One region of the Nitrobacter sp. genome, then DNA from elsewhere that is predicted to be linked to it. Evidence: predicted binding sites of a transcription regulator. Region 1 holds the regulator's gene; the other holds the start of a gene.

Region 1 (5,968 bases):
GCGGCGAAACCATGAGGAAGTGGCGCATAGCGTTTCGGCCTCACCCTCCCCTTGAGGGGGAGGGTCGGTCGCGCCGAGCAACGCATAGCGTTGTCCGGGGCGATCGGGGTGGGGTGATATTCCAGCCATTGAAGTGCCTGATGGTTGCCGACAACTCGTGGCTTAACAAAATGCGCACCATGTTCGGGTTTCTTCCGGACGACATTCACCCCACCCCGGACGGCTCCGCTGTCCGACCCTTCCCCTCAAGGGGCGGGTAAAGGACGCATATGGTCAGCAAGAAAGACGAACCCGCCCTCACCCACATCGACGCCAAAGGCGAAGCGCGGATGGTCGACGTCTCGGCCAAGCCCGCGACCGAACGCGTCGCCGTCGCCGAAGGCGTGGTGGTCATGACGAAAGCAACGCTGGCGCTGATCGAAAGCGGCAACGCCAAGAAAGGCGACGTGCTCGGCACCGCCCGCATCGCCGGCATCATGGCGGCCAAGCGAACCTCAGACCTGATCCCGCTGTGTCATCCGCTGGCGCTGTCGAAGGTCACGCTCGACATTGAGACCGACAAAAAAATTCCGGGCTGCCGGGTGCAGGCCAGCGTCAAGGTCTCCGGCCCGACCGGCGTGGAGATGGAAGCCTTGACCGCCGTCTCCGTCGCCTGTCTCACCATCTACGACATGATCAAGGCCGTCGAACGCGGGGTGAGGATCGAAGGCATTCACCTCGTCGAGAAGAAGGGCGGCAAGTCCGGCCACTACCTCGTGACGGAGGCTCCGTCAGTGAAATAGCGGCCGGTCATGCTCGGCCTGCGCAAGGCGGCGAGCCTCATCCTCCTTGTCATAGACCAGCCAGATTTCCAGCGCCGCCAGGAACGCGACCACAACGCCGATGCCAATGCTGAAGTGCATGGCGCGGGTATGGGCGAAGCCCAAAACCCAGGGCGAGACGATCAGCCAGAGACCGAGCAGCAGGTTGGCCCATTCCTTCCACCGGGCGAACGCCAGCAGCGCCGCCACCGAGATCACGCCGATCGCCGCGGCGCTGGCCCAGATATCGAGGTCCGTCGTCGCTGTGGCCCGCGCGAGAAACCAGGGAGTCGCAAACAGGCCCAGAGCCAGCACGAGATTGTAGACGTCGAGGATCGATTCCCGTCGCCATTTTTTCCACTTCATGGATGCCTCCTTGTCTGCGCCCTCCAACCATTGCCCTCGCCCGAATCACCCCTCCCGATTTTCGAACAACCGACCCGGCCTCGGACGGTTCCGTCGTTCCCTCATTAAGGTTTGTCTACCCTTCATGGGCGTTTTGATCTCGAATCAGAAAATGTCGCCAACCCGATGATCTCGATAGGATTCGGGTTCGGGAGTTCATCAGACAGTTGAGCCCTTGCCGGTGAGGCGGCCCTCAGCAGGGCGAACCCGTTTGAACGGCCCGTCGCAATGTTCGGCGAACGTTGTCTGCGGATCGCAAGTTCTGTAGATGAGGTCCTACGCCGGCGAAGCGTGCTCGTTTCTTCGACGATCCAGCCGACCGGCGGCAGCCTCGCAAGGCGGACGCCAAATCTAAAAAACCCATCTGGCAATCTATGTTTGCCAGCAGTTCTTTGATTGTAACGTTCGCACAGCCTCCCGCCGATCCCGGAAATCGGACCGGTGGGACCCTGGGAGAAAATGGTCATGCCCTTGATGGCGGTTGCCGACGCCTTAGCGGCTGTTCTTGCCGGAGTCGAAGCGCTGCCGGAAGAAATGGTCGGCCTTGACGACGCCCATCGCCGGGTGCTGGCACGCGACCTTCCCTCGCGCCGCACCCAGCCACCGGTCGCGATGTCGGCGATGGACGGCTATGCGGTGCGCGCCGCCGACATCGCGACGATTCCGGCGCGGCTGCATGTGATCGGCGAGATCGCCGCGGGACGGCCTCTCGCGCGGGCGCTGCAGGCCGGCGAGGCTTTGAGGATTTTCACCGGCGGCGTGGTGCCGGACAGCGCCGATACCGTCGTGATCCAGGAAGACACCGAACGCGACGGCGAGCATGTCATCCTCAAGGAAGCCACCGCCGCCGGAAAGAACATCCGCGCCGCCGGCGTCGATTTTCGCGAGGGTGACGTGCTGCTGCGCGCCCATAGCTATCTCACCGACCGCCATCTCTCTCTGGCCGCAGGCATGAACTACCCGGACCTGCCGGTGCATCGCCGTCCGAAGGTCGCCGTGCTCGCCACCGGCGACGAACTGGTCCTGCCGGGCACAACGCCGGGCCCCGGACAGATCATCCTGTCCAACGGCTACGCGCTTCGCGCGCTCGCCCGCAGCGAAGGCGCCGAGGCGCTCGACCTCGGCGTCGTCGCCGACACCTTGGACGCAACGAGGACCGCCATCCGCCGCGCCCGCGACAGCGGCGCCGACATTCTCGTCACCACCGGCGGCGCGTCGGTCGGCGACCATGACTTCGTCAAGCGTGCGCTCGACGCCGAAGGCGTGGAGATCGCGTTCTGGCGGATCGCGCTGCGGCCAGGCAAGCCTATGATGCACGGGCGGCTCGGCCCGATGCGCGTGATCGGCCTGCCCGGCAATCCCGTCTCGTCCTATATCTGCGCGTTCCTGTTCATGGTGCCGTTGATCCGCGCACTGTCCGGGCGCGAGGACGTCGGCCATCGCGTTGAACGCGCTTTGCTCGGCAAGGACCTCGCCTCCAATCAGGCACGGCAGGATTACCTGCGCGCGCGCCTGGCGTACTCGGCCGAGGGGCTGCCGACCGCGACGCCGGTCGGTCATCAGGACAGTTCGTTGCTGGGCAATCTCGCCGCGGCGGAAGCGCTCGTGGTCCGCGCGCCGTTCGCACCCGCCGCCCGCAAGGGTGAACCGTGCGACATCATCAAACTCGCGTTGTCGTAAAACCTCGCTCCGTTGACGCTAAATTAAACACTTGCGGAACACATATCGAACATATAGTGTTCGTTCATGATTTGTTTCGAGAACTCATGACATTGCGAGCCATCGTTATCGGAATCGGACGGCGGGCGCCATCAATCGGGGACTAAAGTCGGCATGCTCACGCGCAAACAGTACGAACTCCTGCGATTCATCAACGAACGGCTGAAGGAATCCGGCGTTCCGCCCTCGTTCGATGAAATGAAGGATGCACTCGATCTGCGCTCCAAGTCGGGCATCCATCGCCTGATTACGGCGCTGGAGGAGCGCGGCTTCATCCGCCGCCTGCCCAATCGCGCGCGCGCCATCGAGGTCATCAAACTGCCGGAGCTCGCCGCCGGCGGCGGCGGTGGCCGGCGCGGTTTCACGCCGAGCGTCATCGAAGGCAATCTCGGCAAGGTCCGCCGGCCCAGCGGCAACGTCGACGACGCCGCGGACCGCCCTGTCGCCGTTCCGGTGATGGGGCGCATCGCGGCCGGCACGCCGATCGAAGCGTTGCAGACCTGCAGCCATACCATCAGCGTTCCGCCGGACATGCTCGGCAATGGCGAGCACTACGCGCTTGAGGTGCGCGGCGACTCGATGGTCGAAGCCGGAATTCTCGACGGCGACCTGGCGCTGATCCGGCGCAACGAGTCGGCGGAAACCGGCGACATCGTCGTTGCGCTGATCGACGAAGAGGAAGCAACGTTGAAGCGCTTCCGCCGCCGCGGGGCCTCGATCGCGCTCGAGCCCGCGAACACAGCTTACGAGGTCCGTATCCTTCCGCCGAACCGCGTGCAGATCCAGGGCAAGCTGATCGGCATCTACCGCAAGTACTGATCCGGCGAATAGCGATCGCCGGCAGTCCGCTCAATCGTCGGGCTGGAGATCGTCTGCCGCGGGCGTGGCATCGATCGGACGCGCGGGCTCCGCTCGATCGCCGATCGACTTTGGCTTTTCATCGGCGGGGGCTGGCGACCATGGCCGGTCGACACGCTCGGGCCTGACCGCATCGACGACAAAGCCGTTTGCGCTGCCCGGGCCCCGCCGCAGCGCCAGAGCGCCTTTCCGGCGCAGTCGCTCCTGATCGACGACCTGCGCGAGGCATCCCTCTGGAGCCTGCCATGCCGTCACCATCACCGCCGCCCGCAGGCAGTCGTCCTCCATCGCATCCGGCCGCCGCGCCAGCGCGACAATTCCGCCGTCGCTCGCCTTGACCACGCAGCCTGCGTCGTCACAGGAAACACCCTCCGCGAGCGAAGGATCGGCGGGCCCGCGCCTGTCTGCGTCGGCCGCCAGCCATTCCTTGACGGTGAAGGCGTCCTTGCCCGTGCTGATCAGATGCAGGCGGCCGTCACCACCTCGCACGCCGACGTTGCGGCCGTCGGCGGAGACCAGAATGTCCGGCTGCGCTACCGCAAGCGACCAGGCGATCGCCAGCCCGATGATGGCCGCGCCGCTCCAGCGCAGCGGCGTCCTGAGCAGTCCGAGCAGAATGATGCCCGCCGTCGCCGCGATCAGCGGTCCCGTTCCGAACGCCGCCATGCGGCCAATGGCGCCGGGAAGCGCCGCAACCCACTGGGCCACGGCGATCATCCATTCGATGCCGAAATCCATCAGCCGCCAGAACACGCCATCCAAGCCAAACGGCATGGCTGCAAGGCCGAGAAGTCCCGCCGGCATCACCAGCGCCGAGACAACGGGCATCGCCAGCAGGTTCGCGACCACGCCATAGGGCGTCACGCGATGGAAATGAAACGCGGCATAGGGCGTGGTCGCGAGTCCGGCGACGAACGAGGCCAGCGCGAGCGTGACGATTTCCCGGCCGCCCCATAGCGCGGCGCGCGCGGTCGGCGAGTGATCGGGCGTCGCGAACAGTTTCGGCATCCCGAGCTGGACCAGCGCCACCAGCCCGAGCGTTGCCGCGAACGACATCTGAAAGCTCGGATGCACCAGCGCCTGCGGCGCAATCGCAAGCACGATCATCGCCGCAACAGCCAGCGTACGAAACGTGATGGCGCGCCGATCGACCATGACTGCGATCAGCACCACCGCCGTCATGAAGAATGAGCGCTGGGTCGCGACCTCGGCGCCCGACAGCAGCAGATAAAACGCCACCGCCGCGAGCGCCGCCGCCGCCGACCATTTCTTGATCGGGAAAACTGCCGTCAGCGCCGGGATCAACGCCAGCAGCGCGCGCACCGCGAAGAACACGACACCGGCGACCACGGCCATGTGATAGCCGGAAATCGAGAGCACATGGCCGAGCCCCGAAATGAACATCGCATCGTTGACCGGCGTCGTGATGGCGTCGCGCCGACCGGTCAGAAGCGCGGTGGCGATCGCCCGTGAATCGCCGTCGAGGACAAGGCGGATGCGGGCATCGATGGCGTCGCGAAGCTGCTGCATCAGCGCGGCGTAACGCAAGGCTATCCCGCCGCCGTCCGGAGGATCCACGATCTTGATCGCACCCATGACGAAACCGGAGGCGCCGATGCCCTGGAAATACATGTCGCGCGCGAAATCGTAGCTTCCGGGCCGCACAGGCGTGAGCGGCGGCTGCAGCCGCGCTTTCAATTCCACGAAGCTGCCGACGGCCGGCGCGGTGCCCTTCCTGACCGACAGCCGCACGCGATCCAGTTTGACGTGGCGCCGGTAATCGTCCATCCGCACGACACGCAAAACAAATCTATCGGTGCGCTCGCGCACCTCGCGGGTTTCGACGAAACCCTTGAGCATCGGCGAATACATCGACCGCTTCAGGACAACGTGCGCCATCCGCGCCGTATTCATCGTGGCGACGGCAAAACCCGCAGCCATTGCGGCGATCATGACGGCCACAGGAAACAGCCGATGCCGACGCAGCAGCAGTGCGGCCAGACAGAGGAAGCCGGCAGTCGGGACGACGATCCAGGCTATCGGCTCATGATCGGCTGCAAAATAGATCGCGATGCCAGCGCCGAACGCCACCGGCACCCAGGACAACAGCCGCCCCGGTCCGGCTTCGGCGCGCACCCAGTCTCGCAGCCGGGCCGCAAGCGCCGGCAAGGTGCCCGAAGAGACCT
Region 2 (5,968 bases), on a different contig from region 1:
CCTCGATCAACTGGAATGCGATGCCGCGCGCGATGCCGGTGACATCCTCGGCCTTGGTCAGTTCGAACAGCGGTCCCAGCAATTTCTCGACGTGAGTTTTCAGCCACAGGTCGAGCCGGGCCTGCACCGCATCGCGCGGAGCGCCGGTGAGCCGCTCGTCGGAAATGATCCGGATCCGAGGACGCAATACGTCGTCGGCGGCAACCAGCCGCGCCACGGCGTCTCCGGTCCAGCGGATGGTGCCGTCCGAGGTCAGCACGAACTGATCGTCCGGCGCGGCGGACAGCTTTTCTGCGCGCGCTTCGATTTCACCGGCCAGCGCCTTTTGCGCGATCGCCTGCAACGCCTTGGCTTCCGAGCCGGCTTCAGTCGCATCGGGCGCGAACGTAAAGCCGTCGAGACGACCGATGACATGGCCCTCTACGATCACCTCGCCGGTCTTGCCGATTTCCGTTTCCAACATCGTGTTTTCCCGCAGGCGGCGCATCAATACACTGGTCCGGCGATCAACGAAACGCTCAGTGAGCCTTTGGTGCAGCGCATCAGACAATTTATTTTCGACCTCGCGCGAAATTCCCTGCCAGTGGTCGGGGTCGGCGAGCCAGTCCGGCCGGTTGGCGACGAAGGTCCAGGTCCGGATTTGCGCAATCCGCCCCGACAAAGTGTCGATACCGCCGTCGGTACGATCGGCCTGCGCGACCTGAGCGGCGAACCAGTCGTCAGGAACGCGGCCATTGCGCATCAGGAAGCCGAATAACGTCGTCACCAGTTCGGCGTGGGCGGCCGGCGCGACCTTGCGGTAATCCGGAATCTGGCAGGCGTCCCACAGTCTCTCCACGGCCGCCGCGCCCTGCGCCATGGCGCGCACGTCGACATCGCGCGCGGCGTGATCGAGCACGCGCAGATCCTCGGCAATCGGCGCGCGGGTCAGCGCCTCGTGCGAGGGCGTCAGCGCCAGCGATACCTGCAAGGCGCCGAGCGAGGAGAAGTCGAGATCGGAATTGCGCCACTGCAGCGTCCTGACGGCCTCGAAAGTATGGTTCTGCAACGCGTTGACGAGTTCGGGCTCGAACGGCGCGCAGCGTCCGGTGGTGCCGAAGGTGCCGTTGCGCGTGGCGCGGCCGGCGCGACCGGCGATCTGTGCGAACTCAGCCGGATTCAGCCTGCGAAACTGGTAGCCGTCATATTTTCGGTCGGAAGCGAAGGCGACGTGATCGACGTCGAGATTGAGGCCCATGCCGACCGCATCGGTGGCGACGAGATAATCGACGTCGCCGGACTGAAACAGCGCGACCTGCGCATTGCGGGTGCGCGGGCTGAGCGATCCCAGTACCACCGCCGCGCCGCCGTGCTGGCGGCGGATCAGTTCGGCGATGGCGTAGACTTCGTCCGCTGAAAAGGCGACGATGGCGGTGCGGCGCGGCTGCCGCGTGATCTTGCGGTCGCCGGCGAATTCAAGTTGCGACAGCCGGGGACGGGTGATGATGCTCGCGCCGGGCAAAAGCCGCTCGATGATCGGACGCATGGTCGCAGCGCCGAGCAGCAGCGTCTCGTCGCGGCCACGCCGGTGCAGAATGCGGTCGGTGAACACATGGCCGCGCTCCAGATCGGCGGCAATCTGGATTTCATCGACGGCGAGGAACGAGACGTCGAGGTCGCGCGGCATCGCTTCGACGGTCGAGACCCAGAAGCGCGGCTTCGACGGCTTGATCTTCTCCTCGCCGGTGATCAGCGCGACCGAATCCACACCGGCGCGGTCGGCAATCTTGTTGTAGACCTCGCGGGCGAGCAGCCGCAGCGGCAGGCCGATAACTCCCGAGGAATGCGCCAGCATCCGCTCGATGGCGAGATGGGTCTTCCCGGTATTGGTCGGGCCAAGCACCGCCGTTACGCCCGCACCGGGCGCGCGGTCATTGCCGGGCGGAGATATCGAAGATGAAAAGGCCATATTTTCCGAGGGTTTTCACAGCGCTAGTGGAGCGTATTTGACGTTCGCGACGTGCCCGGCCGCGAATCCGGAAGGCAAGTGTCAAATCCAACCTCCACCAAATCCCACATTTGCTGGTGGTCCTATGGTTCCTACCATTGCGCAAGCACCTGCTGAGAACGGACGCAAATGTTCGAATCGGACCGCCGGGATCCGATGTGTTTCACAATGCGACGCCTGGAGGGCCGCGGCTTAAACTTTGGAACGAGTCCGGAACGAATCGCGCCCGAATCGCTGACTCTCCTCTTCTCCGGGTTCGTTCACCGCAACATCTCGCGTTCAGGTCGACATGCGGCAACTAGATCAAGTTCTATAGCCATCAACAAGAGCGGTTATTTCTCCCAAATTATGAATCTGGAGGGCGCACGAATTCCGCGGCAGGAGTCAACAGGATTCCGAAGAGCGCGGCGCATATAGGCGGATATTGGTTTGCGGGATGCGTGCAAGATGATCGAGGGCGCATTCCGAAACTCTCTCGGTAATCGGTCGTTCCATTTCAAAGCAGCGCACGATCAGTGCGGGGTTGCTGCTATTGCGCCTTCGCTGCGGCTTTCGGCGTCGCGGTCGTGATGAACTGGGTCGCCTCCAGCTTGCCGGTGCCGAGCGGCGTCGGTATCGTCAGACGATAGGGCACCAGCACCCGCGTACCGGCGATCGGCGCCAGCCAGATTTCCATGTCGCGCCGGGCGGCGAGATATTTGATCGCAAGGCGGTCGGGGACGTAGCCGGCGATCGGCGCGAAATAGATTGCGCAGACCACCGCCGGGCCATGATAGCCCTTTTCCGACTTCACCGTTTCCATGCGCTTGAAATCGAGGCGCAGGTCGTAGCGCATGCGGCCGTCGAAGACCCCGGTCGCGGCATGGCAGGCTTCCGGACCGAGCGGATCGGCGGTGCCGGGCACGCGCAGCAGCGTGGCGCTCATCGGATCGAGCACGCCCCGCTTATGCGCGTCGGTGACCGGAGTACGCTTGGTATCCACCGGTGGGGTCGGCTCGATGACGAAATCCTTCACGTTGCCGCCGGCCAGCGACATGCGGATGGTCTCGGACTTCTTCGACGACGAGATGGTGGCGGTATAGGTCACGGGAGCGAGCGCGCCGTTGACGATGCGACCCTGTGAACTGCCGCTGCCGGTGCCGTGGGCAAATGCCTTGAGGAGTCCGGTGGTGCCGCCGCTCGCGGCGGCCGAATATTGGTCATCGGAGATGTCGACCGCCCAGGCGCCGGTTCCCACGAGAATCCCGGCCAAAGTGACGTCGTAGTGAGCCTCCAGCTTGCCCTGCGCGGCCGCCGGAGCAGCCATCGCCAACATCGCGGCAAGAAGTACGAAAGATGTGGCGGCCGGAGTCCGGACCAAAGCGGGCATCGACCGGGACAACCACATTCGGGATAAGCTCACTTAAGGGATGGTCCTGCACGTCACGTTGCGGGTTCACGCGGCTTGCAAATCCGGCTCTCAGCCGGTCGGTCGAGCGCCATGATGTCGATACGGATTGCGCCCTTTATATGATGGAGGGACGGGCGACGGTTCGCCGAAAACAGGCCTGAATGAAGCAGTTGGCGTTCATTTGCATCGCAAACGACCCGACTTCGGCCCTCCATGCCTTGACGCCCCGCCGCTCTCCTCCTATACGTCCGCTGTTCCTGAAATGGACGCGATTTCGAACCCCCGAGCCCGCCCTGAGGGTCGATGCCGGGGACGACAGAGGATTTTCGCCATGTCGCGGCGCTGCGAACTGACGGCTAAGGCTCCCCTGGTGGGCCACCGGGTCAGCCATTCCAACATCAAGACCAAGCGGCGTTTCCTGCCGAACCTGGTGAACGTCACCTTTCTGTCCGAAGCGCTGGCCCGCCCGGTGCGGCTGCGCGTATCGACCAACGCGCTGAAGAGCGTCGACCATCGCGGCGGCTTCGATGCCTTCCTGCTGAAGGCGAAGGACTCGGAGCTGTCGCTGAAAGCGATCGAGATCAAGCGCCAGATCGAGAAGAAGCAGGCCAAAGCCGGCTGACACGGCGAGCGATCGGTCGCTCGCGCTCATCGTCGTCGCGAAAACATACAGGGCCGGGATCGCGCAAGCCGAACCCGGCTTTTGCTTTTGCGGACGCGCCGCGGTCTTCACGCAATAGGCTGTCACGCTCAATGCTCGTGAGGCCGCAATTCGCCGGGCACGCCGCGCTGTTCGAGCCCGCCTGCTGCGATCCACCGTTCGGTCTTCCGGGTTGCACGTTCGATGTGTTCTTCGGTGCGCGAAAAATCATAGGGCGAGCCGACCAGCGGGCAGAGCGGCGGCACGACATGATACTCGATCGACGGATCGATATATTCCAGATCGTCGACCATCTGCCGCGCGATCAGCAGCGTCACCGCATGAAGCACGTTGGCGACAGCGCCCTTCGGCGGCACCTCGCCAGCGCATGCCGTTCCGGTCGGCAGAATGATGAGGCGCCGCGCGCCCTTCTCGAGAGCGACCCTGATCGGCGTGTTGCTCGAGATCGCGCCGTCCGCGAGAAACATCTTCCTGTAGCGGACCGGCGCGAACACGCCGGGAATCGACGTGCTCGCCACGATCGCCTCGGTGGCCGAGCCTTCGGAGAGCACGACGGCGCCGCCGGTCAGGATATTGGTGGTGACGATATGCACCGGCAGCTTCGCATCCTGAAGATTTTTGTAAGGCAGGTGATCGTCGATCAGCTTGCGCACGCCCTCATGTGAGATCAGAAAATCCCGCCGCCAGAGAAACCCGAGCAGGGTCATGACCGAGACCGGAAATACGTCCCGACGGCTCAGGCTGCGCCAGATTTCCGCGAGACGCTTCACACCGTCGAGGGTTGGAACGCCTGCGTAATAGGCGCCGTTCAAGGCCCCGACGCTCGATCCAACCACAATGTCGGCGGCGATGCCGTGCGCGGCGAGTGCATACATCATCCCGACCTGGATGGCGCCGAAACTCCCTCCGCCCGCGAACACGAAAGCTGTTTTGCCCGACGAATTGCTGGACGATGGCGTTGAGACTGACAAACTTGCGGCTCCTTCTAGTGGCTTGATCCTGACATCCAAGTCATGGTTGGAGCGCCGGTCGCCCCGTCTATTCGACCAGCGTAAACTGCAGCAGCAGCGTGCGCTGGATCAGCAAAAAATTGTCGTCGGACACAAGCGTCACGACGACGTCGCCGTTGTCGTTGACGAACGCGTCCAGCCCTTCAAAATTGTCGATCTCCTGCCCGAGATCCGCGTCGAAAATCGAGGGGCCGTCCACCAGCGCGCCGGGCGCGACCGCTGTCATCGCAATGCGGCGGATGCGGATGCCGATGCCACCGGTCAGCGAGAATTTGCGTTCGAGGATCAACAGGTCGCCGGTGGTGGGCAGCAGGCAGGCATCGCTGATGTCGAAATTGTCGGTGCGGCGGATCGAGAACTGGCCCGGCGATGGCCCACCGATCAGGAACGCCACGATATTACGGCCGGCATCGAGGCCGCGCTCCGAGATCGCCATCAGCGTCCCGCCGAGCGGCCTGCCAGGTGGAACGACCACCAGCGCCTCCAGCCCTCGGTTGAACGGCAGCCTGCGCACGGCCGGCGGCGTCTCGACATCCTCGCCGCGGGCGCGCGTGAAGTCCTTGGCGAAATCGAACCGCATGATGCGGTTGACGCGCTCGATGCCGACATAGACGAACGATCCGTCGAGCGCGATCGACTCGGTGTCGAAACGGCCGTGCGCAGTGATCGGCTTGCCGTCGTGACCCAGCATCGGCGCGGCTTCAACATCGGCCAGCCCGGTCATCTCGCCGGCGGTCCCATAGACGATGCGTCCGGTGATCCAGGTGCCCTTGTCGCTCGCCGAGATGAATTGCCGCCCTTTCGGATCAACACGCAAGCTCGACAATCCTCCGAAGCCGGGAAACGACGAGGTCAGGACCAGGCCGCTGCGAAAGGCGAGCGCGCCGAAGCGTGTGCGCGAGCGGTCGCGCAGGTCGAAG

What was found. The regulator LexA, encoded in region 1, represses DNA repair genes until DNA is damaged. The targets are predictions, from matches to a motif close to TGTTCNNNNTGTGTTCNG.
Region 2: the regulator LexA is predicted to act here: its motif matches at 2,188-2,205, upstream of ACS3WB_RS11990 (helicase-related protein).

Annotation. Positions count from the first base shown of each region.
Region 1 is NZ_JBPPLY010000003.1:320,964-326,931, forward strand. Features, by position in the region: gene trpC (indole-3-glycerol phosphate synthase TrpC) at 1-15, shown strand, start outside; gene moaC (cyclic pyranopterin monophosphate synthase MoaC) at 270-782, shown strand; gene ACS3WB_RS05970 (SPW repeat protein) at 771-1,166, opposite strand; gene ACS3WB_RS05975 (molybdopterin molybdotransferase MoeA) at 1,671-2,885, shown strand; gene lexA (transcriptional repressor LexA) at 3,039-3,743, shown strand; gene ACS3WB_RS05985 (ComEC/Rec2 family competence protein) at 3,774-5,968, opposite strand, start outside.
Region 2 is NZ_JBPPLY010000012.1:15,728-21,695, reverse strand. Features, by position in the region: gene ACS3WB_RS11990 (helicase-related protein) at 1-1,948, opposite strand, end outside; gene ACS3WB_RS11985 (DUF3108 domain-containing protein) at 2,517-3,374, opposite strand; gene rpmB (50S ribosomal protein L28) at 3,709-3,999, shown strand; gene ACS3WB_RS11975 (patatin-like phospholipase family protein) at 4,128-5,009, opposite strand; gene ACS3WB_RS11970 (esterase-like activity of phytase family protein) at 5,077-5,968, opposite strand, start outside.